One region of the Paenibacillus lentus genome, then DNA from elsewhere that is predicted to be linked to it. Evidence: riboswitches for the same ligand, from Rfam matches in the RefSeq annotation. Region 1 holds a riboswitch; each other region holds the start of a gene.
The links. Region 1 has a riboswitch for cobalamin ahead of metE (5-methyltetrahydropteroyltriglutamate--homocysteine S-methyltransferase). Riboswitches for the same ligand answer to the same signal wherever they lie in the genome.
Positions count from the first base shown of each region.

Region 1 (10,532 bases):
GGTTCGGGCAGCATCATTCCCGGAAGGCAGCATCATCGCTGCAACCAAGTCCTGAACCGACAACCTATCCCCTTCCTGCAAACCAGAGCTGCTCTCACCCAACGTGCGCAGACTCGCTTCGCCCCCAATGGTTACTAACTCATCGGGATCCCCTTTCTCCAGAAGGATCAATGCGGTTAAAATTTTGGTCGTACTTGCCGGGTACATTTTTTTCTTATCATTGTAGGCATATAGGACTTTTCCACTATCCTGATCCATAACAAGAACGGCATGGGCTTCCAGACCACTCAGTTGAGGTGTCTTAATTCCTCGCCATTTTTCTTCAATTTTATTCATCAACGCAGCGGCACGCGGGTGCAGCCGATCAAGCTGCAGATTATTACTGAGGAACAGCAATAACGCGATTACTGCCAATATAGCGAGCCATTTTTTTCGCAAGTAAACTCTCTCCCCTTTCTCTACCTGCATGTATCACGTTCAACGATAGTTCCATTATGACTGCCATTGTTTTCTTTCAGCGTAAGAAATTATTAAGATTCCCTTAAGATTTTGCTGCATTTTCCTTAAACTTTCGGATTAGCCGTCGAGTCTTGCCACTTTATTAACCTTCTATCCATTTAAAATACAAATAACGCATTACCCGTTACAGGGCAGTGCGTTATTAGGAGGTTTTTCAAACCTTTAGGCAGATCTTCGCTAATATTGATGCAATGCTGTTAGGTTTTCTTTAGAAAATAATTGACTTGCCATTTACTACTGTGCCAATTTTAACATTATGACATCATCATCTTGAAGCTCGTTCTCATTTAATGTGTAGAAAGAATAGAACTTCTTCCGTTTTACGGCCGCGACAAGCCATGCAAAGAAATCTTGCACCATATCGTCCACCCATTGATCTTCCTTTCTATATAGCATCCGCGTGTATATGATTTTCTGCTTGATCGCCCCTTCCCAGGTAAATAAAAATGTATTCTTTTTGCCATCGTGCAGTAATTGAAAGCTAAAATTGTCCACAAGCAAATAGTTATCGCCATTGCAAAAAAACAAAGGCCCCTTAGGCGTAGCTACAATTCCGATCATTTGACCTTTATAATTAATGTAATAACCCCTCCGGAAATTAACTTGTTTCTCTCTACCAACCTCGATTTCTTTCATAGCAAGGAGATCCAAGCCTTTGCTAACAAAGGTAGAACGATGTCTAAAATTGCGGATTAATGTCATAACGCAACTTTTCCTCCATATTCATTTTAACAATGTCAAATCTTCTTCTCTTCATCATAATTAAACGAGCTATACAATTTCTGAACAGAGTGACAAGTCTATTCATGTAAGAAAAAAAGCCGCCCTTTTTGGCGACTTCATAACTTATAGCTGAACTATACTCTTTTCCCACTGCTTGAACCATTCCATAATATGAACGCTCGGCTCTTCATTCAACTCCTCTTGAAAAACCTCTACTAGCATTTCATATTGACGATGTACCAAGTGGTAATTGCCCAAGGAATCATAGATTTTCATCAGAGCTAAATAAGCATCTTCTTCCAATGGATGCTGCTTGCAAATCGCCGTGTAACTATGGATGGCCTGATCGACCTGCTTCTCGTTTTCGTACCATTTTGCGGTTGCAAATGAAGCTTCAAGCCACAGCTCATTCAGCCGCTGGCGCTCATTCTCCACCCACCAATAGTCACATTCCTGTAAATAATCACCCGTATACATTTTTAACACTTCCGAGCATGAATCGACAAACTCTGAGTATAGAGGAAGCAGCATTTTCAAATTAGTTTCCCACTCTTCCACATCAAGCACAACGCTTTGCATATTTAAAATATACCCTTCGGTTACATTGGTGATTTGAAACCGATCACCAAATGGCTTCAACGTTTTGCGGATATGATAGATTGCAGTATACAGCTGAGAATACACTTTGTCCGTCTCATATTCAGGCCAGAGCAAGTCGATTAGAGCAGACTTTCGCACCAATTGTCCGCGGTGCTGGAGCAAGTACAAGAATAGCTCCTGAGCCTTCGAAGTCCGCCATTGCATAATAGAAAACTGTCCAGGAGAGGTTTCAATCCTGACCTGCTTAAAGACCTTCATACGGATTCGATCACCCTGCGAGGATGAGTTTCGTTTGGAAACGGATTGCATTCGCTCTTGAATACGCTCAATCGTTTTAACCAATCTTTTAGCATTGATGGGTTTGACAATGTAATCCAACGCGTTCAACTCGAAGGCTTTGACCGCATGCTCATTGTATGCGGTCACGAATACAATATGAATATCCGGTTTTTTCTCTAATATTTGTTCTGCCAGCTCAATGCCATTAATCTCCGGCAGGCTAATGTCAAGAAAGATCACATCAACGGCTTGTTGCAATATTTCTTCTCTACCTATTAAAGGATTGGTATACTTGCCTAGCAATTCAATATGAGCTAAATTCATCAACTGCCGTTCTAAATAGTCCAAGGCAAGCTTTTCATCATCTACCAAGATTACCTTCATCCCTATAGACTCCTTCAAACTCATGCTTACGGCTTTGATTTTCGGGATAACTTAACTGTAAATGCAGTCCGGTCATCATCACTATCCGCAAAAATTTCGCCATGATGGAGATCAACGATATGCTTGGCAATAGCTAGGCCAATCCCGGAGCCGCCCGTATTCGTTGCTCGCGACTTCTCAACACGGTAGAATCGATCGAACAAGTGAGGGAGGTCGGCTTTTGGAATAGGCTCGCCATAGTTAATTACCTCAGTAATCACGTAATCCCCTTCGACATATGCGCGGATGTCTATATATTTTCCAGCGCTACCGTAACGGATTGCATTTGCAATCAAGTTCTCATAAACCCTTCTCAGTTTGTCCCCATCCGCAATAACAAAAAATTGCTGCTCCTCGAAGCAAAGGCGGCATTCCATGTTGTTCTCCTGCAGTTGCCAGCCAAAATGCGCCGTGATTTGATGAAGCATTTCGACAAGATTGATTCGACTTTTGTAGAGCTTCATTTCCTTATTTTGCAGCCTGGTAAATTCAAATAAATCTTCAAGCAACTGCTTCAAGCGCAAAGCTTCCTCGTAGGCCATACCCACGTAATAACGAAGCTCCACCTCATCCTTGTACCGATCCTGTTCAATCAATCCCAAATATCCGGTGATCGATGTAAGCGGGGTACGCAGGTCGTGGGATACATTCGTAATGAGCTCATTCTTCGTCTGCTCAGCCCGTCTTTCTTCCTCGATCGATGTTCTTAAACGATCCACCATGCGATTAATATCCGCAGCAAGCTGACCTAGCTGACCTACATTTTCTATAGGTATTTTGTGTGTAGAACCCTCCTCGATTCGGTGCACTTCTTCAATAAGCAGGGCTAAATACTTCTGTTCATGTCGCCGGATGCTGCGTCGATAGAAATATAAAGCAAAAAGCAGCAGAATGGGAACGCCGGCAATATAATAAGCATCCGGATAACCGATGTTCCGATTTACCCAGCTCAGCACGTATCCAAGCGTAACCCAAGGAAATAATGCATAAAACAGCTTCGCAAGCAGCACCAAAATGAGCAGCGCTGCAATGGATGTAATAACGGTCCATAACAGCCAAGTCAGAAATCTGAGGCTAGCTTTCAATTTTGTAGCCAACCCCCCATACGGTACGAATCAACTTTTCGCCATCCATTTCTTTCTCGAGCTTTTCACGTAGCCGGCTAATATGAACGGTAACCGAATTATTACTCTCCAAATACTTGTCCTTCCAAATCAGCTCAAAAATTTCCTCCGACCCAAACACCCGTCCCGGGTGACTGGCCAACAGGAATAAAATATTGAACTCGATCGGCGTCAATTTGACAGGTCGACCATCTACCGTTGCTGTATGTGTTTCCTTGTCGATTTGCAGGGAAGCCAAATTAATAATATGATCCTGTGGGGACGGTGAAGGCTGCATACTGTATGACGAACGACGCAGCAGCGATTTGACGCGTGCAATCAGCTCCAAGGGATTGAACGGCTTCACCATATAGTCGTCAGCCCCGGTCATCAATCCTGTAATTTTATCCATATCCCCATCTTTGGCGCTAAGCATTAATATTGGTGTGGTACGCGTCTCCCTAATCTTCATGCAGACTGTAATTCCGTCCATCCCGGGCATCATAATGTCCAAGATGACCAGATCGATTTGATCCTGTTCCACAATTTCCAGCGCCTTTAAACCATCTTCAGCCTTAAAAACACGATAGCCTTCATTCAGTAAATATATTTCGATCAGTTTCGCGATCTTATCATCATCGTCAACAATTAAAATTTGTTTACTCATTCAATAATCCATCCTTTTGGCGGTTATTCATTATACCAAGTTAGCTCTATCATAACATGGTCTATTTACGTAATTGTAAATAAAAAGATTAAACAGAGGGATCAACTGCCTTCTGATATCTAAAGAACGGATTAATGTATTGGAAGGTTATAAATACTACAAGTTTTCCACCTCAACACTGATGACATGATCGATTTTTCGTATAAAATGATATATTTCCGTTGTATATTCACGTTCTGAAGCGGAAATTACCATATCGATCCGCTGGCGCCCTTCTTCCAAATCCTTAATCTTCAAACGCCGAATGCGATGACGATTCCACTTAGCCTCAGGGCCTTTCTCGTCCTTCCGCTCAATAATGCGGATGAGATCAGTAACATTGCCTGAATCCTCCATCACAATTTTGACGGAAACATCACGTTGATTCAATTTATAAGGGCCAAGCCATTTGATCATATAAGGTACAAAATTCACTGCTAAAATGAGCAGAATCACCGCAAGCCCCGCTTCCCAATAAAAGCCTGCACCAATGGCGATGCCAATGCCAGAGGCTGCCCAAATCATGGCTGCCGATGTTAGGCCGGAAATCCCTTCATTGCTTCTGCGCAAGATCACCCCTGCTCCCAGAAAACCGATCCCGCTGACAATTTGCGCGGCCAAACGCATTGGATCCATATTTGGATGATCCGGACCAGCGAATTTGGCGAAGGATTGGATGGATACAATGGTCACCAAACAGCTCGCGATACAAATAACCATGCTCGTTTTTATGCCAAGTGGCTTTTGCTTCAATTGACGATCAATACCAATAAACAGACCGAACAGTAGTGCAATAAACAGTTTAAAAATAATTTCCCATTCCAGTAACATTCATAATCTCCTCCTACATATAGAGAGAGTATAAGTGTAATTATAATATTTATGCAACAAAATGAGACTACCCTCAGGTTATTTATAACCTATTCAGGGTAGTCTCATTGTTTACTTCTTTAAAATAAAAACCCGCGTATTAATTAGTGCTGACTGCCGACTCTTTAGCGCGGTATTTGCTAGCGGCCAGCACCATGTTTTTCAAGGATTGAACTGTCTCTTCAACTCCCCGCGTCTTAAGGCCACAGTCCGGATTGATCCAGAATAATTCAGGATCCAGTACTTGCAGCGCTCGATCGATCATGGAGGTCATTTCCTCAACTGATGGGACCCGCGGGCTATGAATGTCGTATACGCCAAGGCCGATGCCGAGATCGTATGTATGCTCTTCGAAGCTGTGAACAAGCTCGCCATGACTGCGCGAGGTCTCGATGGAGATGACATCCGCATCCAAAGCCCGAATGGAATCAATAATATCATGGAACTCGCAGTAGCACATATGTGTATGAATTTGCGTAGTATCGCGAACTGTAGAGGTCGTAATTCGAAACGCTTTGACCGACCAGTCCAGATACCCGTTCCAATCCTCCCGCTTCAGGGGAAGCCCTTCGCGCAGTGCCGGCTCGTCTACCTGAATCATCTCAATGCCTGCCTGTTCTAGAGCTTCAACCTCTTTACGCAGTGCCAGCGCGATTTGATATGCTACCTGTTCCCGCGACAAATCACTGCGCACAAAGGACCAATTCAGAATTGTAATCGGGCCAGTCAGCATTCCTTTTACCGGTTTATTTGTCAATGATTGAGCATATTCGGTCTCTTTCACCGTCATCGGCTGATCGAAATCAACATCTCCGTAGATGACCGGCGGCTTTACGCAGCGAGTACCGTAGGATTGAACCCAGCCTCCTTTAGTAAAGGCGAAGCCCGGTAATTTCTCACCAAAGAACTCCACCATGTCGGTTCTTTCAAATTCGCCGTGCACCAGTACATCGATACCGATTTCCTCCTGCAGGGAAATCCACTTCTGGATATGTTCCTTAATAAAAGAATCATACTTTTCCTGACTCCACTCGCCTTTGCGCCATTTCTGACGGGCTGAACGCACTTCTGCCGTTTGCGGGAAACTGCCGATCGTCGTTGTTGGAAGGACAGGCAGATGCCACTTCTCCTTCTGCTTCTTACGGCGAACCACGAACTCGCTATCTCTTACGGCCGGCTCCGCTGAAATTTTCTGAACCGCAGCCGAGACGTTGGCACGGTTCCGGGCAGGATCCTTAGCCAAATTGTCCAGAGCGATGCGATTATTCTCAAAAGCGGACTTAACACTTTCGATGCCTTGATTAACCGCTTTGCTTAACGCGACAATCTCATCCAGTTTTTCTTCTGCAAAAGACAAAGCCTCATGAAGTACAGTGTCTAATTCCTGCTCCTGCTTAGCAGATACAGGGACATGCAATAAGCTACAGGACGGCTGAACGACAATGTCCGCATCAGGTGCTAATGTCAAAATTTCCTGCAGGAGCTCAGCTTGGCGATACAAATCGGTTCTCCATATATTACGACCATCAACGACTCCGGCACCTAATGTCTTACCCCGCGGAAAACTGAATTTGCGAAGGGCAGCAAGGTTACCGTCTCCGCCATGAATGAAATCCAAGCCGATCCCGGCCACAGGCAGTGAAACAACATCTTCGTAGCGATCAATCGCTTCAAAATACGTTTGTAATAGAATCGAAATTTCTGGAGCTTCACGATGAATCTTCTCATAAATCGCTTTTACGCGAGCTATATCTTCGTTGGTTACTGAAGTCACTAAAGATGGCTCGTCAAATTGAACCCAAGCCGTGCCTTCTGCGATCAGCTCCTTTAGAATCTGAATATATAAAGGAAGAAGCTGGCTTACCCAGTGATCCCATTCGGTAGCTTCATTGAAACCCTTCGATAATTTAAGGAAGGAGTATAATCCAATCAGTACCGGTCTGCCCTCAATACCCAGCTTCTCCTTGGCTTCCCGATAGGCGACAAGCGGTCGATTGACCGTAAGCTGCGGTTTTCTTGCGCCAAGTTCTGGAACAATATAATGATAATTCGTATTGTACCACTTCGTCATCTCACTGGCTGTCGCTTCCTTATTTCCGCGTGCGATAGCATAATACGTATCCAGCGGTACTTCGCCACCATTATACGTAAACCGCTCCGGTACTAGACCAAACATCACGGCCATATCCAGAACATGGTCATAATACGTAAAATCTCCTACGGGAATAATCTCAAGTCCCTGATCCCGTTGCTGTTGCAAATTGTTAAGCCGGATCTGCGTCAGCTGCTCATGCAGCTGCTGCTCTTCCAATTTGCCCGCCCAGTAAGCTTCAATCGCTTTTTTCCATTCCCGTTGGCCACCGATTCTCGGATAGCCTAAATTTCCACTTTTAACCGTATGACTCATTGTTTTATACCTCCCCAGTGTATGTTTATTCAGCAACAAAAAAATCCCCTTTAGCTGGAATGGCTAAAGAGGACCTTCGTCAAGACATGCGATGGCTCGAATCTTTAACACCTCCCTATCTCCCGTAGGTACATCAGTGCTGGCAGAACAGGCAGGTCTCCTGGCTTCAGAATCATGACTGGACAGCAACCTTCCCAATGAATAATCATCAGTGGCACTATCGCTTCCAGCTCCTCTGTTACAGTGGCGGGACCGCGCCGGGATTACACCGGACTTCCCTATTAAGCTTCAATTTGAATCCAACTGAAGCACCTGTTCCCAAAATATTCAATTATGAATATAAAATTTATGTTACTTCAAGTTAACAAATAATACAATACAAATCGGATTAGTTATCGAATAATTATGCAAAAACATGCAAAATCTAATAATTATCGGCTACAGCTTTATTCAACATTCCAATACAACGGTCTAAATCGGCTTTGACTTGCTTCTTATAAAGATCTGCCTTCTCATGACCATCATCGGTGAAATGATAAAGCACGATTTCCTGAAAATCAACACTAGGGTCATTCCCCTTCAACTGCTTTGTCCGGTAGAGTACCCCTTCTTGCACCAGTTCATGAAGCGCCCGATAAATTTCACTTTGTGGAGGATTGTAGCCGAATGGCTTAAACTCCTCTTTCAACTCTTCAAGCATCTGGTAGCCATAGCCCCTTCTCTGTTCTACCATCGTGATTAAATATAGCTTTATATACGCCCGCTGCGCAATCATAAAAGCCATTCTCTCACCTCCTGCTCCTATCAAAAAGTATAGAGCAGTTATGAAATTTTCACAACAGCGGCTACATGCGCTTTGATACGATTCTGATAGATGCAAGGGACGTGGGTAGAAGAAGTAATTGCGAGCGAAGCAAAGGAAATATATTATTATCTTATTGTTGTGAATTTTTCATATATTGAAATATTATAAATTAGGCCTAGTGATTGATCCAGCCTTGCTCCATCGCATATCTCGTCAACTGAACACGATTTTCCAAATGTAATTTTTGTAAAATGTTTTTCAGATGATTTTTAACCGTTTGATCGGAAATATGCAATTCCTTAGCGATTTCTCGATTGGTCATCCCTTTCGCCACCCAATCCAAAATTTCACGCTCGCGACTCGTAAGAGGATGATCGTCGTTACTATTCTTTTTAGACAACGGAAACTCTTGCAATATCCGATAGGCCAATTCGCTGGACAATGGTGCTTCATCACTGGCGACTGCCCGCAAATATTGCAGCCAGGTCCCCGGCTCCAGGTTTTTAAGCAAATAGCCCTGTGCCCCTTGCTTCAGCGCTTCAAATAAATGTGCGGCATCGTCGGAAACCGTAATGAGTACAATTTTGACATAAGGATACTTCAGCTTGATTACTCTCGTCATCTCCAACCCATCTTTTCCTGGCATATGAATATCCATCAGAATTAGATCAGGCATCCATAATTCAGTCTGCAGCAGGGCTTCATCCCCATTTTCTGCATAGCCGATGATTTCAAAGCTCTTGTCATCCGATAAAATCTCACCAATAGCCTCGCGAGCATGCGGATGATCGTCGACGACTAAAACTCTCACCTTCATGGCCCAATCTCCTTTATGTCATGATCATTAGTTCATAATTACTGCCCACCACTCATTTCGGACGAACTCGTCGCGTCGCCGTGGCCTGTAACGGGTCATCCGGCCAATAATGCTTGGGATAACGGCCCTTCAAATCCTTCTTCACTTCAAAATACGTATTATCCCAAAAGCTTCGCAAGTCCGCCGTAACTTGCACAGGACGCCCTGCGGGGGAAAGCAAATGCATAATAAGCGCAACCTTCCCATAACCGATACGTGGCGTATCCATCATTCCGAACACTTCCTGTAAGCGAACTGCTGCATACGGCACATCTCCCTGATCATAGTGAATTAGGATCTTGGAGCCGCTAGGTACGATCAAATGCGTCGGCGCCTCGGCATTTAACTCCTGACGGAGCTCCCATCCCAGTTCATTCTCCAAAATCGTCAATAGTGATAAGGTTTGCAAATCCGAGCGCTTTCGAAAATTTGCAATATAAGGCGCAAGCCATACCTCGGCACGATCCGCTAGTGCCGCATCAGACCAGTCCGGCCAGCGCTCGTTTTGCCTGCGCAAAAAAAGGACGCGAGCCTGCAATTGGCGCGCCTTATCATTCCAGGGCAGAATATGAACCCCTTGTGAAGTTACAGCATGCAGTATAGCCTGTGCAAAATCCTCAGCCACAGGCTGCACCGGGCGCTCCTTGATCACGATTGCTCCCAACGTCTCCCTTAGGCGAACGCGAACCGTCCCTGCCTCCTCGTCCCATTCCGACACTCTTTCTTCCTTTATATGCTCGCTATAATGCTTCGTTAAATCCGCCAGTTTCACTGGAGCAGCCAATAAAATACGTCCCTCGGTTCCCTCGTCATCCACCTCAGCAATGGCAAGATACGAAGCCTCGCTAAGATGCTGCTTCCTAGCAAATGCCGCCCCTCGGCCGTTTCGCAGTATGTACCTTCCATCGGCTCTTCGCCCCGCGATGCGATCCGGATATGCGAAAGATATCAATATTCCGCAAGCAAGATGCCACTTATCCTCACCGGGACCCACTGAAGCTTCGGAGCTCGCCCGCTGCTCGATCCCCAGCCTCCGCTCATACTGTCTGCTCATAGTCAGGATCCGCTGAATATCTCTATCTTCTACCTGATGATCGGGATTGCCGTTCTCATGAAGAGTACCCTCCGAATTCATAAGCAAAGACAGTCGGTTACGAATATCACAATCCTCTCGGACCGCCGCCGAGCCCCTTAACAAATCACGTTCCTCCAACAACGCAGCCAGAAGGCATGCCAGCCGC
Region 1 covers NZ_CP034248.1:3,829,943-3,840,474, forward strand. The annotation lists gene EIM92_RS17220 (D-alanyl-D-alanine carboxypeptidase family protein) at 1-438, opposite strand, end outside; gene EIM92_RS17225 (hypothetical protein) at 754-1,221, opposite strand; gene EIM92_RS17230 (response regulator) at 1,366-2,505, opposite strand; gene EIM92_RS17235 (sensor histidine kinase) at 2,532-3,629, opposite strand; gene EIM92_RS17240 (response regulator transcription factor) at 3,619-4,314, opposite strand; gene EIM92_RS17245 (MgtC/SapB family protein) at 4,471-5,184, opposite strand; gene metE (5-methyltetrahydropteroyltriglutamate--homocysteine S-methyltransferase) at 5,324-7,630, opposite strand; cobalamin riboswitch at 7,764-7,961, opposite strand; gene EIM92_RS17255 (replication termination protein) at 8,055-8,414, opposite strand; gene EIM92_RS17260 (response regulator) at 8,611-9,252, opposite strand; gene hrpB (ATP-dependent helicase HrpB) at 9,305-10,532, opposite strand, start outside.

Region 2 (10,532 bases), 1.7 Mb from region 1:
TTGATTTTCTCATAGAGATCGTCGTTATATTTAACGGCTTCTTCGGACTCCCAGCGGATGCCTTCTAGAGCCAGTAAATGATGCAGCCCGAAGGTGCCGAGTCCGATCGCGCGGTATTGACTGTTGGTGTATTGGGCTTGCAATACTTCAATATTGTTGATGTCGATGACGTTATCGAGCATCCGCGTCTGAATGGGAACGAGGCGATCCAATACGCCGGCTGGTACAGCGCGGGCAAGGTGGATCGAGTTCAGATTGCAAACGACGAAATCGCCAGGGATTTTAGATATCACGATACGGGTTTGCCCGTCTTTAGTTACCAGTTCTTCTTGCTCTACCACGGTTGGCGATTGGTTCTGCATGATTTCCGTGCACAGGTTGGAAGAGTAGATCATGCCGTGCGCCCGGTTCGGGTTGGCGCGGTTAACGGTGTCTCTGTAGAACATGTACGGCGTGCCTGTCTCCAGCTGCGATTTCATGATCCGTTTCATAATATCGATTGCCGGCATCGTAATTCTCGACAGAGTTGGATGGTTAACTGCTTCCTCGTATTTGCTGCGGAACTCCCCGCTGCCCACTTCTTTGTCGTAGAAATCCTCCAGCCCTAGCGGACGGCCGTTCTCGTCCTTCCAGCCCATCGTCTTCTTCACTTCATGCGGGCAGAACAAGTTCCATTCGCTGCGAGCCTCAACGGCTTCCATGAATAGGTCAGGGAGGCAGACGCCGTGGAATACGTCATGCGCACGCATCCGCTCATCGCCATTGTTCAGCTTCAAGTCAAGGAAAGCGAGGATATCCTTATGGAACACGTCGAGGTATACTGCGATGGCTCCTTTACGCGTGCCGAGTTGGTCGACGCTGACGGCGGTGTTGTTCAGCTGGCGAATCCACGGGATAACGCCGGAGCTGGTATTCTTGTGACCGCGAATGTCCGATCCGCGTGCGCGAACCTTGCCGAGATAGACGCCGATGCCACCGCCCATTTTGCTGAGGCGGGCTACATCCGTATTGGAATCGAAAATGCCTTCCAGCGAGTCGTCCACCGTATCGATGAAGCAACTGGACAGCTGTCCGGCGACTTTTTTACCGGCATTGGACATGGTCGGCGTGGCCGCTGTCATGTAAATGTTGCTCATCGCCCAGTAGGCTTCTTTTACATAGTCCAGACGCTTGTCCGCAGGCTCCTGATGCATCAGGTACATCGCGATGACCATGTAGCGCTCCTGGGGCAGCTCCATCGTGCGACCATCAAAATCCGTAGCGAGGTAGCGTTCGGCGAGCGTTAGCAGACCGATATAGTCAAACAGCAGGTCGCGAGTCGGGTCGATCAACTGGCCAAGCTCCTCGATTTGTTCCTTTGTATAGCACTCGAGCAGCTCTTCCCGGTAAATCCCTGCTTGACACAGCTCGGTAATGAGATGATAGAACGACCCGTAAGGCTCCTCAGGGTAGGATTTATAACGCCGATTCACGGCTGCTTTTTTATAGAGCGAAGTTAGCAGAGAACGGGCGGCAGCAAATTTCCAATCCGGCTCGTCTTTGGTGACGAGCTCCAGGGAGGACATCGTGAAGGCATTGCTGATTTCTTCGCCGGTGACGATGTCATTTCGCAGCTTGGCGGTCACGCCGCGCAGCAGACGCTCTTTGCTCAGTGTATGTAATCCATCCAAAATTCGGTCGGCGTAAATCTCAAGTCGGTCATTGTCGAACGCAAGCTGGCGGTTGTTTGGTTTGGTTACAAATGAAGGCATGTAAAATACTCCTCGCTTTCCTGACTGACAGGGGATATTCAGTCTTTTATCTTTATAAAATCCTAGAAGTGCAAAACTTTAATTCTTAAATTGCAAGTATTGGTCAAAAAAAGAGGCGCTGCATATGCGGGCTCAAAAGATCAACAACTATATCCTCGTGATCGATAGTGGAGCTTCGAGCAAGCACAATATGACTTAGCGCCGGAGACGATAATAGAATGAACGCAAATGACATTTATACTAGAAAGGCAGTCAGCTAGAAAGAAAGAGTTGGTTGCCATTCGACAATGCTGTGGTGCGACAGGCTTGCTGGAATGTCGATCAGTCTTTGATTGGAGCTGCCGCGATAGAGTAGGGAGGGATCCCGTAACTCATCGGCGTAGCGCCCATCTACTAATACTTGGCAGCGGCGTAGCAGTTCATATTCCGGTGACTTCACGTCTTCGATTAGCTCTTCGAACGTATAACCGCTGTAAATCCAGACGGATACAGGGCCTGCTGCCTCGCGCAAACGGTCGAGGAACGCACTGACCTCCCCCGCCGAGAAAAAAGGGTCTCCCCCGAGAATCGATAGTCCGCTTAATAACGGATTGCCAGCGATGTCCCGGATAATTTCCTGTTCCCGTTCAGGGGTAAAGGGTTCGCCGTAGTTAAAATTCCAGGTGGCCGGACTGAAGCAGCCTTTGCAGTAATGGCGACATCCGCTGATAAAGAGCGCTGCTCGCAATCCTTCACCTTCATTAATCGATTCCGGGTAATAGCCGCAAATGTTCATGTTGAATGCTTGAGACGATCGCGAACCTCAGCCTGCTTGGCGGCATTAAAGCGCGTCTGGAAGTCCCCGGTTAAATACCCGGTCACGCGCCGCAGCCGACGAATATGGACGTCTTGTTCGCTGGCGTTGCAGGATGGGCAGACCGCACCGATAATACCTTCAAATCCACAGCCCGAACAGCGGTCGATCGGATGGTTGATGCTGAAATAGCTGACTTGCTGCGACAACGCGTACTGAATGATGCGCAGGAATGCAGCCGGATTGCTGCGGGCGTTGCCATTAAGCTCAATGTAAGAGATCGCTCCTGCATTGCATAACCCGTGAAAAGGGGCTTCTAGCTCTATTTTTTTAGCTGCACTGATATCGTAATATACCGGAATGTGAAAAGAGTTCGTATAATATTCGCGGTCCACAACCCCTGGTACCTCACCATAGTTGGCCCGGTCTTTCTTGGTGAATTTACCGGATAAGCCTTCGGCTGGCGTAGCGAATAAGGTAATGTTCAGATTATGGCGCTCGCTCTGGCGGTCGCAATAATCACGCATAAAGGCAATCACGTCGTAGGCTTTATTATATACCTCGGCATCTTCGCCGTGATGTTTGCCATACATGGCTTTCATGCATTCCGCGAGCCCGATGAAGCCGATTGACAAGCTGCCGTGTTTGAGCAAATCACCAACCGTATCTTCGGGATTCAACTGCTCGCCGCCTTCCCATACGCCTTCCCGCATCATGAAGTCGGATGCCTTCGCTTTCTGGGACGCTTGAATTTGGAAGCGGTGCAGAAGCCCGTCCAAAGCGATATCCAGATAGCGCTCCAGCTCACGGTAGAAGCCTTGCTCGTCTGCAGTCTGCCGCTGCCCCAATACAATACCGTGCTCCAGGCCAAGCTTGACCAGGTTCAAGGTGTTAAAGGACAAATTGCCTTTGCCGGAAAGATGGTTGCGGCCGAAGCGGTCGCTCAGCACCCGCGTGCGGCAGCCCATCGTAGCGAATTCGGTATCCGGGTTCTCCGGATCGTAATACATTAAGTTGAGCGGAGCATCCAGGTTGGCAAAGTTCGGGTAGAGACGCTTTGCGGAACATTCCGCCGCCTTCAGGAACAGCTCATAGTTGGGTTCGCCTGGCTGCTGGTTAATGCCTTGCTTGCATTTAAAAATCTGAATTGGAAAAATCGGTGTTTCGCCGCTGCCAAGCCCGCGCATCGTTGCGGTGAGCAGAGAGCGGATGACAAGCTGTCCTTCTATAGAAGTACAGGTGCCGTAGTTGATGCTCGTAAATGGAATTTGCCCACCCGCCCGGCTCGACATCGTATTGAGATTGTGAATGAGGCTTTCGGCGGCCTGCAGCGTCTCGCTCTCGGTCTCTTTAAGCGCATATTTGAAGGCTCTCGGATACTGCGCCTGAAGATCGCCACGAGCCATGGTGATGAAGCCGTAATCCGCATCCATGTCGCCTTCTTCGAAGTAATCCAAGCCCTTGCGGAAATATTTGCTGAAGGATTTGGTCACATAAGGCGCCAGATCGTGATCGAGTTTGTTGGCGGATACGCCGCCGTATTGCGCATTTTGCTGGGACTGAAAAATGATCGCCACAAGTGCCATCGCCGTCATGATGGAGTTCGGCGGTCTTACACTGCCGTTACCAGTATTGAATCCCTCCCGCAGCAGCTTGTCGAATGGAATGAAGATGCAGTTTGTCGTCCCAATCGCATATTGATCCAAGTCGTGAACGTAAACAAAATTGTCTTGAATCGCCTGAACGAGCTGTTTAGGCATGACGAAGTGACCTGCATACCATTTCGCATACTCGCTGCCGAACTTGCTCATTTTCCCGGAGAAGCTTTCGCCATTCAGATTGGCATTCTCGCGCAGAACTTCAAGGTTGCGGCTCTCCACGATTTCTTCTCCTAATGTAATAACTTCCTCCAACATGTCTTGGCGGCTTGCATAAACCTGATTCATAATCGCCATAACAAAGTTTCCCTCCCGAAAAACTAGACATTAAAAGCATATAAAAAGGCATTTTCGACCATGCAAGGTTGAAAATGCCCGAATGCGCGTTGAAATTTTCATCGGCTCAGTAAAGATTGATGAAAGTCTATGTAATCTGCAAGCGGACACCTACCTGTTCCTCGCAGGTTTATTTGGTGTCAATGGAAAGCGGGCAGGTCTCCTGGCTTCCGGACTCTTCGCTAACGCCTTCCCGCAGATGGCTGGCCATCTCCAGTGGCTTCTTGTTAGTGAAGCATTACAAGGATGTTGGAAAACAACTCCCTGAACGTCCGGTCACAGTGGCGGGACCGCAGCGGTTTTGCACCGCACTTCCCTTTTAAGCCCCAGCCTCGTATTGATGGCTGGATCACCCGGTTCCACTATATTTGGTTGTCTGCAACTAAGATTACCCCAATATATAGTGTTTGTAAACAGGTGTCTTCACTAGCAGGAGGTTGAAAAATCATGAAAAAACAGTTGAAAGCAATCCTGGTGCGGCGAGTGGGGGACGGAGGAAGACATTAAAAAAATTGTGAACATTTATCGCGGCAGCTCATGGTCGTACTTTTTGCGCAGTTGGTTTAATTGTTCCAATTTATGCAGGTGGAGATCTTGGTTTTTCATCCCGGCAGCAACGATTAAGTTCTCTACCATAAACGTCGGGGCGATCATCGAATGGAATTCCCAGATCTCTCCACGGCTGGTATACAGGGTAATATCGCTTTGACCCGAAAAGTCGGAGACGAGGCGATCGGTGATCAGCAGTGTAAGGTAGCCGCGTTCTTTGGCATGCTGGATGATCACCCTGGCTTCTGGCAGCAATCGGACGAAGCCGAAGAGGACGACGACATCTTCGTCGGTGATATGGAGCAGATCCTCGAATAACTCGCTGCCCCCGCGATCAAGATGGTGCATGGATAGACCGAAGCGGCTGAGGCGATAGTGCATCAGGTGGGCCAGACCGGACGAGGGACCTGGGCCATAGAGGTATATCCTTCTTGCCGTGACGATAGCATCGACCGCCGCTTCAAATGCTTGCTGGGAATAATACTGCAGCGTGCTTTCCAGGTGCTCCACGCTCGAAGCGAACAGTTGTCCGGGAAGGGAGTTCGCGTCTGCTTTACTCATGATGTTCTTCATTTTAGCGGCGGGGGTAACTTCCAAATGCTCGCGCAGCTGATTTTTGAAATCTTTAATGTTTTTAAACCCGACAGAGCGCCAAAACCTCGATACAGAAGCAATGCTGAGTCCCAGAGTATCGGCGATTTCCTGCTCGGTTAGAAAGAGTACGGTTTGCATATTTTTTTGAATATAGTCGGCAATTTTATATTGACCCGGAGATAAGGAATCTACATTCCAGTCCATGTTCATGAGGTTGGCCTCTCTTTCTATACCTGATGAGTGAGTTGATAGCACTAGATTAACATAAAAGGGAGAGCGGGGGCATGAAATTCAATCAAAAATGATATATTTTTTTCACTACTGGATAAAATGAAATAAATTTTACATATCATTTACACGATAGGGATGGTCGCTTAATAATTCCTCTTTATAGTGGAGCTATCTAAGGCTAGGAGGGGAAGTTAGTGGCTCAATTAAGGCAAAGATATGTGTTAACCCAATCACAAAAAATGATGGTATTTATTCTTTCGATGTCGCTATACGGTCTGTCCAATATGATCACCGAGCTTATTCCGTCGGTTCGGTTGGGGCCGATCGAGCTGTCGGTGGAATATTTTGCGTTCATTCCGCTGACGCTGTGCATTTTGTTTCATCCGTTCTATGCGGCGGTTGGTGCTGCGCTGGGCGAAGTTATTTTTGGCGAAATTATGCTGGGGCAGTTCGGCGGACTTGGCGAGCTGGAGAAGTTTATCGCCTTCTCGCTAGCGATGTTCATTGCTGGAACACTTGTCAACGATCCAAAGAACCGCAGGCAGGTGGGCGTGGCAGCCATGACCGGAGTCATTATTCACCAATTTATCAGCTGTACGGTCGATATTGCTAAGGTATGGATTGGTGTTGAAGAGTTTGAAGCAGTCCCCGGATTGGCGCAAAGCGTCGTCGTGGTTGAAGGAGTGGCTTTTTTGAACGATGTATTGTTCTCAGGTATTCTGTTCGCGTTACTGCCAACGCTGTACCTGGTGCCTCGACTGTACGGTAAAATCGAACCGCTGCTTGGCATGAAACCTAGAAATAATAAGATGAAATATTCACTGGGTGAAATTATCGCCCCTAGGTTAATTGTCGTTTCCATTATACTAGCTCTTTTGGCAGCCGTAGCTGAATTTCTCTCGGAATCTGATATGGCGCTCATGGAATGGGATGCGGATTACCTAAACAGTATTGGCGGTTGGTTCGTATGGGTTAGTATCGGGGCTGCCGCCGTAGTGGCATGTCTTACGATTTGGGTGCTGGTTCGCCGGGGGAAGCGGTCGAGAACAGCAGGAACCGGGATCTAAAGCAGGATGGAGGGTAAGGCATGGTTGAACATAGGACTGAATGGAAAGAAACAGATATATCCGTGACGAAAAATTCCGTGATGAAAAATTCGGCGCCTGATTGGATCGTATCTGTAGATAATGTTACCTTTACATATCCTGGCTCAGAGGTACCTGTCTTGAATGGGGTAACATTGCAAATTAAGCGCGGCGACTTCATCGCCGTCATCGGCGGTAATGGCAGCGGAAAATCAACGCTGTGCAAGACGCTAAACGGACTAATCCCTCACTATTATGTCGGAGATTTCGAAGGGAGCGTCCTTGTGAACGGGCTGCAGACTCTGGAGCATGATGTTGCCCAGCTATCGCGCCATGTAGGGTATGTGTATCAGGATTTTGAGAATCAACTGATACGTCCGACCGTGCTGGATGATGCCAGTTTTGCTCCGCTGAATTATGGGTTCGAGGATTACCTGGAACGTGGATTACAAGCGTTACGTTTAGTTGATCTAAATGTTGACCCGAAGGAGTTCATCTGGCAGTTAAGTGGGGGGCAGAAGCATCAGTTGGCTTTGGCGGGAGCCGTCTCGCTGGATCCGGATATTCTCATTATTGACGAGCCGGTTGCCCAGCTTGATCCGCGTCATGCCCAGGATATCTATGATCTTCTTAAGCAGTTGAACGAGCAGTATGGGAAAACGATTATTGTCATCGAGCACCATACGGAGTTTATCGCCGAATATTGCAAACAGGTTGTGCTGTTGAACCAAGGCCGAGCGGTGTGGTCGAAGCCGGTAAAGGAGGCGCTTCTGGAACTGGAGCAGCTGCGGGCCAGCCAGATCTATCCTCCGCAGGTGACTCAGGCTGCCGACAAAGTGGCGGAAGCTGCCGGGAAAGGCGGGAGCGGGCTAAGTAGGGCCGAGTTAAGGGAGGATATTACCAACTTGCCTAAGATGGGGTTCGGTTCCCAGATCGCTGGTGGATCGAGTGATGTGGGAATGGGTGTCGGCGCACCCTATCCTGTAACGCTGGACGAGGCGGTTGACTACTTCCAGCGGTTGAGGATATCGGAACAGCTAGAGGCTGTTGGCGGGCTGAACCTGGTGAAGGGCAACGATGTTGCCACGGGTTCAGGAATTTATTGCACGGAAGAAGGGACAAGGGGGGAGAGAAGGGATGTCATTATTGAAGCGAAGCATATCCGTTACTCTTACCGAACAGTGAGCCGCGAGCGTAAGGTTGTGCTGCGGGATGTCAGTGTATCGTTTAGGGCGGGGGACTTGGTTGCTTTGGTGGGCAATAATGGGGCAGGGAAGTCCTCTTTCATGAGGCTGATTACTGGGGTGACCAAGCCGGAGAACGGATATATTCACGTTAAAGGAGTTGATACGGCCAAGACGACGCCTGAGCAGCTCGCCAATACAGTGACCTATATTTATCAAAATCCGGAGGAAATGTTCATTGAGGATTCAATTCGCAAGGATGTGGAGTTCTTTCTGAAGGCGCGCCGTGTGGACGGATACCAGGCTAAGGTAGACGCCATTCTGGAGAGTTTCGGGCTAACCGAGCTGCAGCATCGGGACGGTCGGCTTCTTAGCGGCGGCCAGCAACGGCGTGCCTCGTTGGCGATTGGCGTGGCGATGAACCCTTCCGTGATTTTACTCGACGAGCCGACCGCGAATCTCGATATTGCGACCCGTAAAGATATCACTCGCCTGCTGCTGCAATTGAACCGTCATGTGGAGACCGTCATTGTGGCTACGCATGACATGCAGCTTGTAGCGGAATGGGCCAATCGTGTCATTGTTATGCATCAGGGAGATATAATCCGGGACGGCACGCGGGAGTCGGTGTTTGCTGATGCAGATTTACTGCTGCAAGCGGGCCTGGCGGCGCCGCAAATTATGGAGCTTAGCCGCAGACTAGACATGTTGCCGCTATGCTATACGGTGGACGAATTTGCACAGCGCTGGAATGAATCGAGGAGGGAGGCGGCAAAGGATGGAGTATGTTCGTAAGCTGATGGATCGTGTGTCCGTGGAAGGAGTCAAAATCGAACTGCTCAACACGGCCTATGGCAACGGCGATACTTTTTTTGCCAGGCTGGATCCGCGGACATTGTTTCTCTGGTATTTGTACTTCGGTATTGCGCCATGGTTCATTCATAACGAGGTTCTGCTGCTCGGGATGTTTCTGTTTATGGTCGTGACCACAATCCTGTCACGGGTAAGCCCGCTAATTATACTGATATTGTGCCTTGGCTTGATGAGCCAAGTGGGATATCTGTTTATCGTGTCCTGGCTGTTCAGCGGAGGCGGCGAGGCGATCTTGCCCTTGTTGAAGCTAACGATGAAACTGTCGGTTATTTCGATGGCTAGCATAACTGCATTTTGCTCGATGGATCCGGAGAGACTGAGCGACGGGCTGCTCCGCATCGGCGTCCCGAAGCAGGTGTCGTTCGGCATTGCTTACGGCTATCGGATGCTCCCAAGTCTGGTGGAGGAATACCATCATATATTTCTGTCCTTCCGGCTGCGGGGCGTGGCTCCGCAAAGGCATGGGATGCTGTACTGGCGGAGTATCGTCTACTTCTTGAAAATAGCGGTGCTGTCTTTTTATCCATTAATCCTGAGCATCGCCAAACGTACACGCACGACCGTTGAGGCGCTGGAAGCCAAAGGTTTCTCCTACGCCTACCATTCGCCGGAGGTCAAAAGAATTAAGCTATCCTACATGAGATTCACTATGCGCGACGCCGTATTTCTAGTTGTATCCGGACTATACGTCATGATGTTATATGTTCTGGCGGCTCAAATCTCAATATAGCCTATATATTGAAGTAACTAATTTGTAAAGCAAAGGAGAACCTCATGAGAATAGATTTGCATACCCATGTCAAGCTTGCTAAGAAAACAGTCTTCAGCCACGCCTATTTCAAGGAAATGATGGCTGAGGCGGGAAAAAGCGGTCTGGATGCCGTGGCGATGACGGAGCATTTCAACACCTTGCGATATGAGGACATTTACCAGGTGCTGGATCGGCATTATCCCTATGAGCAAGGCTATTATTTGGCTGAAGGGATGAAAGTGTTTCCCGGCATCGAAGTGGATATCCAAGAGACTGGGCATATTCTGCTTATTGGAGATCGGGAGCGGGTATTGGAGCTGCGGAAACGTCTTGAGCCTTATACGGAAAAGGGGCGATTCATCGAGTTTCAGACGCTGCTGGACTGGAGCGAGGGGCAGGGATTTCTGCGTATCGGCGCACACCCTTTCCGAATTGGGACGCCGCTTCATCATTTGCCGGAGGAGCTGCTGGGACGGTTGGATGCTTTTGACCTGAATGGCAAGGACATTTATTCGCAAGGCTTAGAGACTTATCGCAGTCGAATCGATGCATTTGCGCTGGGCCTGGGGCGTCCGGTCGTTGGAGGAAGCGATACCCACCAATTCATGCAGTATGGAAGCGTCGTTAATGAGTTTGCCCAGGAAGCCGGGACAGCAGAGGAACTGCGGGAGCTCATCCGGCGAGGAGCGTATAAGGTCGAGGTCTCACCCTGCCTGGACGTGAAGGT
Region 2 covers NZ_CP034248.1:222,738-233,269, reverse strand. The annotation lists gene EIM92_RS01195 (ribonucleoside-diphosphate reductase subunit alpha) at 1-1,751, opposite strand, end outside; gene nrdG (anaerobic ribonucleoside-triphosphate reductase activating protein) at 2,008-2,526, opposite strand; gene EIM92_RS01185 (anaerobic ribonucleoside triphosphate reductase) at 2,523-4,499, opposite strand; cobalamin riboswitch at 4,675-4,910, opposite strand; gene EIM92_RS01180 (MurR/RpiR family transcriptional regulator) at 5,061-5,891, opposite strand; gene EIM92_RS01175 (DUF8171 family membrane protein) at 6,107-6,979, shown strand; gene EIM92_RS01170 (ABC transporter ATP-binding protein) at 7,060-8,976, shown strand; gene EIM92_RS01165 (energy-coupling factor transporter transmembrane component T family protein) at 8,960-9,784, shown strand; gene EIM92_RS01160 (PHP domain-containing protein) at 9,829-10,532, shown strand, end outside.
Region 2: linked by a shared signal. The riboswitch ahead of EIM92_RS01185 (anaerobic ribonucleoside triphosphate reductase) and the one ahead of metE (5-methyltetrahydropteroyltriglutamate--homocysteine S-methyltransferase) in region 1 are both predicted to bind cobalamin.

Region 3 (10,532 bases), 710 kb from region 1:
TCCGGGCCATCGGGCCCTGCTTTCTATGTTGGCCGAGCGTCACGGGGCTTCGCAGGGGGCAATTTGCGTCGGCAACGGCGCGGCGGAAATCATGAGTCTTATTTTATTGGCGTTAGCACCGAATAAGGTTGGCGTTGTACAGCCCTGCTTCTCCGAATATGAAACGCTGTCCCGGCAATTTGGAGCTGAGGTTCAGATGGTTTACGGCATTGCAGAGCGGGACTACCGAGCAGCCCCCGAGCAAATTGTAAAGCTTATGGCGTCGAGCGACCTGGTGTTCCTCGGCCAGCCGAACAACCCCAACGGAGTTCAATATGAGGTGGAGCAATTGCGGCTGCTTGCGGAGTCCGCGGAGCAGCAGAAGACTTATCTTGTATTGGATGAGGCCTTTATCGATTTTATTCCCGCGGAACGCCGCCAATCGCTGCTGCCCGAGCTGGAGCAATATCCGCATGTCATCCTCGTTCGGTCCATGACGAAGTTTTACGCGATTCCCGGACTGCGGCTTGGTTATGGTATCGCACATCCACAAATAATCGCCGCGATGAGGAGCAAGCAGGTGACTTGGAGCGTCAATATTTTGGCGCTGCGAGCAGGGGAGATCAGCCTTCAGGCTGGGGAAGAATATGTAACAGCGACGATCTCCGCCATTGCTAAGGAACGGAAGTATCTTGCCTCGGAGCTGGGACGCTTGGGCTGCGAGGTAACACCTGGGGAAGCCAACTACCTTCTTTTGAAGCTTCCAGCGCCTTGGACGGCCGGCAGCATGCAGGAGGCGCTTGGACGACGTGGTGTGCTTGTGCGAAGCTGTGCGATGTATCCAGGGCTGGACGAGGGCCATATTCGCGTCGCAGTGAAGGATCGGGCGGCCAATACATTGCTGATCGGGGAGATGCAGCTGATTATTGGAGGTGGCGAGGGATGACGACTCCTTTTTTGCATGTTCAAAATAATCAAACGAACCAGACATATGAAAACAATCCAACCGGCAGAACTGATTTTAACGACCAGTTGGATCGAGGGGAGCGATTTGATTTAAAGGAACAATCCGATCCCAATCAACCATTGGTTCGATCCGATCCGAGCGGACAGGGGGTCTACCACGCGAAAATATGGCCGGGATTGAAGATATATCGGAAAGAGCGCCATATTCTGCTGGAAGCGCCGGGCCCGATGGAGAGTATAGGCAGCGCAATATACGGGGGTGGAATGAGCTCGGTGGAAAGATATGCGAACATTTATGTGGATCGGTTCTACCGTTGTGACGATCCAGTGCAGGATATCCGGAATTTGCTAGTGGGGTGGGGGTATCCTGAGCAAGGGACGGCTGGATTATTGACAGCGGTGCAGTTGAAGCACGCGGCAGTCGTTGAGGAGCAGGGCCCCGATTTTGGGGTGCTGTGCTGCGCAACAGCGGGTGTGTCCAATGCGGCCCGAGCGGGAGTGCAGCGGACGACGTTCCCGGCTTCATGGACGCCGGGAACAATAAATATTCTGCTGGTTGTTGACGGCAGAATGACTCCCGCGGCCATGGTGAACGCCGTCATTACGGCGACGGAGGCGAAAGCGGCCGCGCTTGGCGATCTCGGCGTGCGCGATGCCGAGAATGGCCTGACCGCAACCGGTACGACAACGGATGCGGTCATGCTGGGCGTCAGCCAGCGGGCGGAATGGCCGCTGCTGCACGCCTACGCGGGAACCGCGACCGACCTGGGCGGCGCTATTGGCCGCCTGGTGTACGACGCGGTTCGCGAATCTTTGGCCGCGGCCGGAGGTGCGCCGAAATGACGGCCGCGTGGTGGGTGCTGCCGGTCGCGTACGCGCTTGACCGGCTGCTCGGTGATCCGCGCTGGCTTCCCCATCCCGTCGTCGGGATGGGGAAGGCGATCGCCGCGATCGAGGCGGCTATTCGCCGCCTGGTGAAGCCCCGCGCCTACCGGGCCGCGGGGCTGCTGCTGCCGCTGCTCGTTGTGGGCGGCAGCTTTGCTTTGACCTGGGCCGTTCTGCTGCTGCTGGCCCAGGTCAGCCCGTGGCTCGCCGCGCTGGCCGAGGCTGCGCTGATCGCTACGACCATCGCGGCTAAGGGGCTGCAGGTAGCCGGCATGGAGGTATGCGGCCACCTGCGCGCTGGGGACATGCCTGCCGCGCGGCGCGCGCTCGGCATGATCGTCGGTCGCGACACCGCCCATCTCTCCGAGCCGGAGGTGGCGCGCGGCGCCGTCGAGACCGTCGCCGAGAACATCGTCGACGCTGTCATTTCCCCTCTCTTCTTTGCGCTGCTGGGTGGAGCCCCGCTGGCGATGGCTTACCGCGCCGTGAATACCCTAGACTCGATGGTCGGTTACAAAAACGATAAATACATTGATCTCGGCTGGGCGTCGGCGCGGCTTGATGATATGGCGAACTATATCCCCGCACGATTGACGGCTCTGCTGCTGATCGCCGCGGCCTGGTTTCTCCGCTTCAATGCCAAAGGCGCCGCTGCTATGGTGCGGCGCGATGCTGCGTCTCATCCGAGTCCGAACAGCGGGTACCCGGAATCAGCCGTTGCCGGGGCGCTGGGGGTTCGCCTCGGGGGTGAAAATTCGTACCACGGCGTGGTTTCTTTCCGCACATATATGGGGGATAAGAGCCGAGAACTGGAGGCCGATGACATTCCAAGAACGGGCCGCATGCTCTACTGGGTATCGAATGCCTTTGTAGTGCTTGGTACATTGCTTATTCTGGTATTGAGCTGCGGGTTTAACGGGTCATAACAGCCTAATGCCGAGAAGCCCGCTAATATTTATAGCCCCCGTTTTGTTACGTCAGGCTCCTCGCATAAAGCCTGGCGCGGTGCCAATTTCCGATAACTTATAAAGCTGCTCAGGAGGTGATGGGGATTGGAAAAACCAAGGGATCATACAGCAGAGCTGTGGCTTGCCCGTCATGGACGAACGCGCTGGAATATGGAACGGCGATATCAGGGACACTCGGATATGGCCCTGCTTGACGATGAAGCTTCCGAATTGTGCGCTCTTGAACGGGAGCTGGCAGGTATTTCCTTTTCATCTATATATTGCAGTGATCTTCTGCGCTGCCGTCAGACGCTGGCCCGGGTCAGACCGGATCTTGTCGGACAAGCGAGCTATGACTCGCGACTGCGGGAAATGAACTTCGGACACTGGGAAGGCCAGACCTATGAGATGCTGAAGGAAGATCCGCATTATCGTGCGTGGATCGACGACCCGCAGTCAGTTATCCCGCCTGAGGGAGAAGCATGGAAACGATTCGAACGGCGGGTTGCTGAGGTAGTTCAAGAATGGACAAATATAGTGAATCAAGATGCTCGGGCAAATACTGGAGAGAAAGCGCGGATTTTGGTCATTACCCATGGCGGTGTCATCTCACTCGTTGCCTCTCTACTGCTACCTAAGAAGGGGTTTTGGGATACGCAGATGAAGGCTGGCGGTATTCTGAGGCTAAATATATAGGCGGGCAAAAATAGCCGAACTAACAACGATAAGGAAGTGATGCGCATGCCGGTTATAACAGCCAGTACACATATGCCATTACAGCTTAGTGTACTGGATTTGGTACCCCGCTTGCCGGAGAGTACCGATGAAGAGGCGCTGAGACAAGCTGTGGCCTTGGCGCAGCATGCAGAGAAGTGGAGCTATGCGAGATATTGGACGGCTGAGCATCATGATATGCCCGGCTTGGCTTCTTCCTCGCCTGAAGTGCTGCTTGCTCATGTCGGGGCCAAGACGGAAAGAATTCGCCTTGGCTCCGGAGCTGTTCTCTTGCCTCATTACAGTCCGCTAAAAGTAGCGGAATGGTTCCGGCTGCTTGCTGCCCTCTATCCTGGCCGGGTCGATCTGGGGCTCGGGCGGGCGCCCGGGGGAGAAGCTCATGCTGTTATGGCTTTGAGCGGCAATTTTCTGAAGCGGGTCGCGGAGCTTCCGAAGACGATTGGCTCGTTACTAGAGCTGCTTCAGAACAATTATAAGTATGATGGACATGCTGTAATTGCGCGTCCAGAACCGCAAATCGAACCCGTGGTATGGATGCTTGGAACGAACATGAAGAGTGCTGAATATGCCGCGAAATTCGGAACGGGCTATGTCTTCGGCCATTTTATGAGTGAGCGGGACGGTACTGATGTACTTGACTCTTATCGAGCTAGCTTTAGGCCAACCGCATTGCAGAGCGAGCCAAAGACGATGCTTGCCGTAAGCGTTGTATGTGCTGCTACGGAAGAAGAGGCGGCACACTGGGAGCAAGTGTTGGATAATACTGCAGGCCAAACGGGGCGAAGTTCATTCCATAACATTATCGGCATGCCGCATAGCGTATATTTTAAGCTTAAGGAGTTACAGCATGAGTATAGCAATCATGAGTTTCTGATCGTTTCGCCTATTCCTGACTATACAGCCAGGCTGGAGGGGTATCGGCTGCTGGCAGAAGCGCTGCAGAAATGGGAAGACTAGGATGATGCCGGTACGATTGCCAGGGCTAATAGTTAGAGGTTACTGTGCAGGTGTTATTAGCCAAGGGCTTAAACAGCGTAATCCAGGAAGATGAAGGTGGAGGCATGAATCACGATGTGTAGAGATGGTATTGATCGGTATATTTATATTTATGCCTGTCATGACAATGAGCGGCGGCTGTGTGAAATGGAGCTGGAAGCTTTGTTTGGGCAGCGTCCGGGAAGCGCAGGGTATGTAGAAACGACTAGGCAGATTGATCTGAGCCGAAGCCCCTTTATTTCTTCTCGAATGGATATATTATTCACGGGAGACAGCTTGGACAGCATTGCAGCGCAAGTCGCTGAGCTGCGTTTGAATGATAGAACCTTTAAAGTTATCTGTATGAAGCGGGGAGATTTACGGACCTATGAAGAGCAGCGTGACATCGAGCGGCAGATAGGGGGGCGAATTCGCGGCAAGGCGGAAATGCGCAGACCGGACATAACTTTTGGGCTGATCTCAATCCGTGGTCATTGGTCGATTGGGATTTTCCATGAAGCGGAGCCGGTATGGCTTCGTCATAAAAATAAGCCGCGCAATTATTCCACCGGGCTCAGTACGCCCGTAGCTAGAGCATTAGTCAACATAGCGGTTCCTGATCCGCATGCCGTGAAGGTGATTGATCCATGCTGCGGGATGGGGAATGTGATGGTTGAGGCGTTATCTATGGGGATCGATATTGTAGGCAGGGATATTAATTCGCTGGCTGTTCGGGGGGCGAAGATGAATTTACGGCATTTCGGGTATGACGATGGAAGGGTTATTCTAGGTGACCTGAATGAAGTGAACGAGCCTTATGATGCAGCTATCGTGGATATGCCCTATAATTTATGTTCCGTTCTTTCTCCGGAGGAGCGTCAACAAATGCTGGGCAGCATAGAGCGTTTTAGTCAAAGAGCTGTCATCGTGTCGACGGAACCGCTTGAGGAGGAACTGACTCGATCGGGCCTTATGATTCGTGATTACGGAACGGTCAGAAAAAGTTCTTTCATTAGACATATTTGGTTATGTGAGCCGCGGCAGAGGGTATAAATGATTGTCAGATGGGCGGTTTTCGCCTATAATCCATTACAGACGCTAATGCTAGAATGCTTAGTGAAATGAATGGAAAGAATCCGTAGGTCCCGAATCGGCAGTTGATCCACAACTGACGTCTCGGGTTAAAAGGGAAGCCGGTGAAATTCCGGCACGGTCCCGCCACTGTAAACAGGGATGAAGCTCATAATGCCACTGTCATTCGTTGAATCACCGCTATAGCCAGCGCAGTACGCCTGGATTGGAGTGAAGCTTCGAGGATGGGAAGGCGAGCTGAATCGATAACCTGGAGTCAGGAGACCTGCCTACGGGAAGAAGAGACGTTCCTTCGAGGAAAGGAAGACGTTCTGCTGATAGAGCTATATACTGGACAAGCCGGATGCTTGAACAGTGTGTATAGTCTTGTAGACGTAGCCCGATCCTGAGCGGATGGGGTTTTTCTTGTTTCCCTCAATTTTCCATTTAATAGCTAAAATTTATGGGTATTAAAAGATACCGATAAGGAGAGAGAAGGATGGATAAATTTAGGCATTATTGGGGTATTTTGGTTTTAGTAGTTGTACTCGTAGTGATGGCAGCGTGCGGCAAGGACACTAAGGACACGCAAGACAATAACGCAACCAGTACACCTGCCCAGCAGGAGCAGAGCAATCAAACGGGACAGAGCGAGCAGGAGCAGCCAGCATCCGATGCGCAAAAAACAACCTATCCTTTGACGGTGACGGATTCAACAGGTGCGGAGTTTACTTTTGAGGCTGCTCCTCAAAGGATCGTATCGCTGGCTCCTTCTGAGACGGAAGGATTATTTGCTTTGGGTCTTGATGAACAAATCGTGGGCGTATCTGACAACGACGATTATCCCGAAGCCGTAAAGGATAAGCCAAGAATGGGCGGTTCCCAGGTTAACGTTGAGGCCGTCATCGCCGCAAAGCCGGATTTGGTTGTGGTGGTGGGCAGCCTGATCGACCCGGCAACCGTTAAAAGCTTAACCGATCTTGGTGTTAAGGTTTATCAGTCCAACCCGAACAAATTGGAAGAAACGCTGGCTCATATTAGAGCAATTGGCGAGATCACTGACCGGAAAAAAGAAGCTGAAGAAGTGGTAGGGCAAATGGAAAAAGAACGCGATCTCGTATTGGATGCTGTTAAAACGTTAACGCCGGATCAACGCAAAAAAGTATACATTGAGTTTTCGCCGGGCTGGACGGTCGGTAAAGGCGAGTATATGGATGAATTGATCACGCTGGCTGGAGGCGAGAACGTAGCATCGGATCTTGAAGGCTGGAATGAAATTAACGAAGAAAATATTATTAAGGCTAACCCCGATGTTATTTTATTTGGCGGGAACATACGCTATGAGGACAATAAAACGATCGGCGAAATGATCAAGACTCGCGGTGGTTGGGATCAAATCACGGCCGTCAAGGAGGATCGGGTTATTGGGATTGATGATAATTTATTAAGCCGTCCCGGCCCTCGCGTTACTCAGGGGTTAATTGAAATTGCCAAAGCCATTTATCCGGAATTGATCCCGCAATGACGAAGAAATTGGCAGGATACGCAGTGGCGGGCATGATACTTCTGGCTGTTACTTTGCTGATTTGTATCGGCGTTGGATCCGTCTTTCTGCCCACCGGCCAGATTATAGGTATTTTGCTTCAGCAGCTGCCAGGAATCGGCAGCTTGATAACATCAGATTGGGATATATCGGCAGAGCAGATCGTTCTGCAGGTTCGGTTGCCACGAGTACTTCTGGGCATGTTAGTCGGAGGTTCACTCGCAGTGGCCGGTGCCGCATTTCAAGGTGTGCTTCGCAATCCGCTGGCTGATCCCTTTACATTGGGCGTTTCCTCGGGAGCTGCGGTCGGTGCTGCCACACTTATTTTTTTTGGCTGGCAGTTTTCGTTGGTCGGTGTATTCACGCTCCCGATAGTTGCGTTTGTAACAGGTGCATGTACACTGCTTGTTGTCATGTGGCTCGCTAGGGAGAACGGAAAAATCCCGATTGAGAGCCTCATTTTGTCAGGTGTGGTTATGCAGTCTTTTCTAGGGGCGATTGTGTCGTTTTTAACGGCAATGTCGAAGAAGACTATCAATGAAATTATGTACTGGACAATGGGGAGTTTAAGTTTGCGTGGATGGTCGTATACGATCATCCTTCTCCCATATTTGGTCATTGGAATGCTGTTTTTGTGGAGTAAAGCCCGTAGCTTGAACCTGCTTGCATTGGGAGAACGTCATGCGGCTCACTCCGGGCTGAATGTCGATCGAACCAAGGTGCTTGTACTGCTGGTAGCTACTCTGATGACTGCGGCTGCTGTGTCTGTGTCTGGGGTGATCGGCTTTGTTGGGCTGGTCATACCGCATATGATCAGACTGATGACCGGTCCGGACTATCGTTTGATTATTCCGCTCTCCGCGCTTGGCGGGGGAATCTTTATGATGTGGAGCGATCTTGCAGCCCGAACGGTGCTTGCCCCTACAGAAATACCGCTTGGTGTTGTTACGGCATTTGTGGGCGCTCCCTTCTTTGCTTATTTGCTATATCGTAATAAGAAGCGGAGAATGGAGGAGCTGCAATGATTCATGTTCAAGGCGTATGCAAGACCTATGGTCGGCAAACGGTGCTAAAGGGAGTCGATTGGCATGTTCAGCGGGGAGAGTTCTGGGGCATCATCGGGCCCAACGGCAGCGGAAAAACGACGCTGTTAAACCTCTTGTCAGGTGTTGAGAGACCGGAGGCTGGGGATATTTCGCTAGTGGGCAAGTCACTTCCATCTTATGGACGCAAAGCTTTGTCAAGGAAGCTGGCTGTACTTCAGCAGGATGGTTTGCCGCCGATGGCTTTTCCAGTGCGTCAGGTTCTGGAAATGGGCAGATTTCCTTTTCAAAACTGGCGGGGACAAGAAACGGGAGACGGTGCGGCGGCGTTGCTTGACGAGATCGTAAACCGCCTAGACCTGCAGGGACTGGAGAACAAGCCATTGCATGTGCTGAGTGGCGGGCAGAGACAGCGGGTTGCACTTGGCAAAGTGATGGCGCAGCAGCCGGAGGTCGTCCTGCTGGATGAGCCGACGACATATCTCGACATTCACTATCAAATGCAGTTTATGGAATTGATCTCCAGCTGGCAGCAGGCTGAACAATTAACCGTCATTGCAGTAATGCATGATTTGAATCTGGCTGCATTGTATTGTGATAAGCTGCTTGCATTGCGTGAAGGAAAGGTCGTGGCCAGAGGAAAGCCGAGTGAAATTATTGCCCCGGAAATAGTGAAGTCACTCTTTGAAGTGGACTCTTATGCCGTGATGCATCCGGATCGCCAGGTACCCCAACTGCTGTTGCGAAACGAGCACGGGATCTAGCAGGAAGAGTGGCTGTTAATGATTAGTTGTGCTGAAGTGAAATTAGAGGAAGGGGTTATAAAATGAGTTATTCCGTTTCAGACGTTATCAAGTTAGTATCGCCTTTGCAAAGGGAGGCTTCGGCAGCGGCAGCGGAGCATTTGGATCGTTTGACCAAGCCGCCGGGCAGCCTTGGAAAGCTGGAGGCGCTGGCGATTCAGCTTGCTGGAATCACAGGACAAGTGAAGCCAAGCTTTGATAAGCGTGCAATTATCGTGATGGCCGCAGACCATGGTGTATGTGAGGAAGGGATTAGTGCTTTTCCGGCTGAGGTTACTCCACAAATGGTATTGAATTTCTTGGCTGGCGGGGCGGCAATTAATGTGTTTGCCCGTCAAGCAGGTGCTGATGTACTGTGTGTGGATGTCGGAGTTAATGCCGAGTTGAGTCACCCGGATCTGCTTGTTCGTAAGGTTAGAATGGGAACGGCCAATATGGCTGCTGGTCCAGCGATGAGCCGTAATGAAGCAGAGGCCGCTCTATTGACTGGGGTTGCTGTCGTAAAGGATGCTGTGGATAAAGGTACAACATTGTTCGTGACAGGTGAAATGGGAATTGGCAACACAACAGCCAGCGCTGCGGTGATGAGCGTGCTGACGGGCATTGCTCCTTTGGAGTGTGTGGGAAGGGGTACAGGCATCGATGAGCAGACATTGCATCACAAAGCCTCTGTAGTTGAGCGGGCTATCGCGTTGAATCAACCGGATGCCCAAGATCCACTGGATGTCCTATCCAAAGTGGGTGGCCTGGAAATTGCAGGTTTAACTGGTGTCATATTAGGCGCAGCAGCTTATCGTTGTCCTGTCGTTATCGATGGATTTATTTCCAGTGTAGCCGCTTTAATCGCTAAGGAATTATGCGCGGAGACGGTAAATTATATGGTTGCTTCCCATCATTCGCAGGAGCCTGGGCATATTCAGGTATTGCGGGCGCTTGGCCTCTCTCCGATGCTTGAGCTTGATATGCGGCTTGGAGAAGGAACCGGAGGCGCCCTTGCGCTTCATTTGATTGATGGAGCCTGCCGGATTATGAAGGAAATGGCTACCTTTGAAAGTGCGGGAATTTCCTCAGGCGAGCCATCGGCTGGCATGGATAATGGAGTGAATACAAAGTGATCGTCATGGTGACGGGCGGAGCTCGCAGCGGAAAAAGCAGCTTTGCCGAACGCTGGTGCATGAAGCATGCTGGCAGGGCGTATTATATCGCCACAGCTCAAGCCTTCGATATCGAAATGGAACAGCGGATAGCATTGCATCGTCAGGGGCGAGAGACGACAGATTATAGTTGGGAGACGATCGAAGAGCCGCTCCAACTAGGCGATTTGCTGACGAAGCTAAGCGATACTGGGCGGGAGGCGATGGGGGCAGCGCATTCTGATCCTGAAGTCGAACCCTCTCCAGCTGTACTGATCGATTGCTTGACGCTGTGGCTGTCTAATGTTCTGCTCTCTGTTGGCGAGCAAACGGATGGTGAGGCCAAGGCAATGGAGGAAATAGATCGGCTGATGGAAGCGATCGCCAGTTATAACGGAACTATAGTGGTGGTGACCAACGAGGTGGGTAGTGGCATTGTTCCCGCATATCCT
Region 3 covers NZ_CP034248.1:4,537,854-4,548,385, reverse strand. The annotation lists gene cobD (threonine-phosphate decarboxylase CobD) at 1-925, shown strand, start outside; gene EIM92_RS20635 (adenosylcobinamide amidohydrolase) at 922-1,788, shown strand; gene cbiB (adenosylcobinamide-phosphate synthase CbiB) at 1,785-2,756, shown strand; gene EIM92_RS20625 (histidine phosphatase family protein) at 2,883-3,473, shown strand; gene EIM92_RS20620 (MsnO8 family LLM class oxidoreductase) at 3,519-4,469, shown strand; gene EIM92_RS20615 (methyltransferase domain-containing protein) at 4,584-5,540, shown strand; cobalamin riboswitch at 5,611-5,866, shown strand; gene EIM92_RS20610 (ABC transporter substrate-binding protein) at 6,058-7,083, shown strand; gene EIM92_RS20605 (FecCD family ABC transporter permease) at 7,080-8,126, shown strand; gene EIM92_RS20600 (ABC transporter ATP-binding protein) at 8,123-8,908, shown strand; gene cobT (nicotinate-nucleotide--dimethylbenzimidazole phosphoribosyltransferase) at 8,971-10,062, shown strand; gene cobU (bifunctional adenosylcobinamide kinase/adenosylcobinamide-phosphate guanylyltransferase) at 10,059-10,532, shown strand, end outside.
Region 3: linked by a shared signal. The riboswitch ahead of EIM92_RS20610 (ABC transporter substrate-binding protein) and the one ahead of metE (5-methyltetrahydropteroyltriglutamate--homocysteine S-methyltransferase) in region 1 are both predicted to bind cobalamin.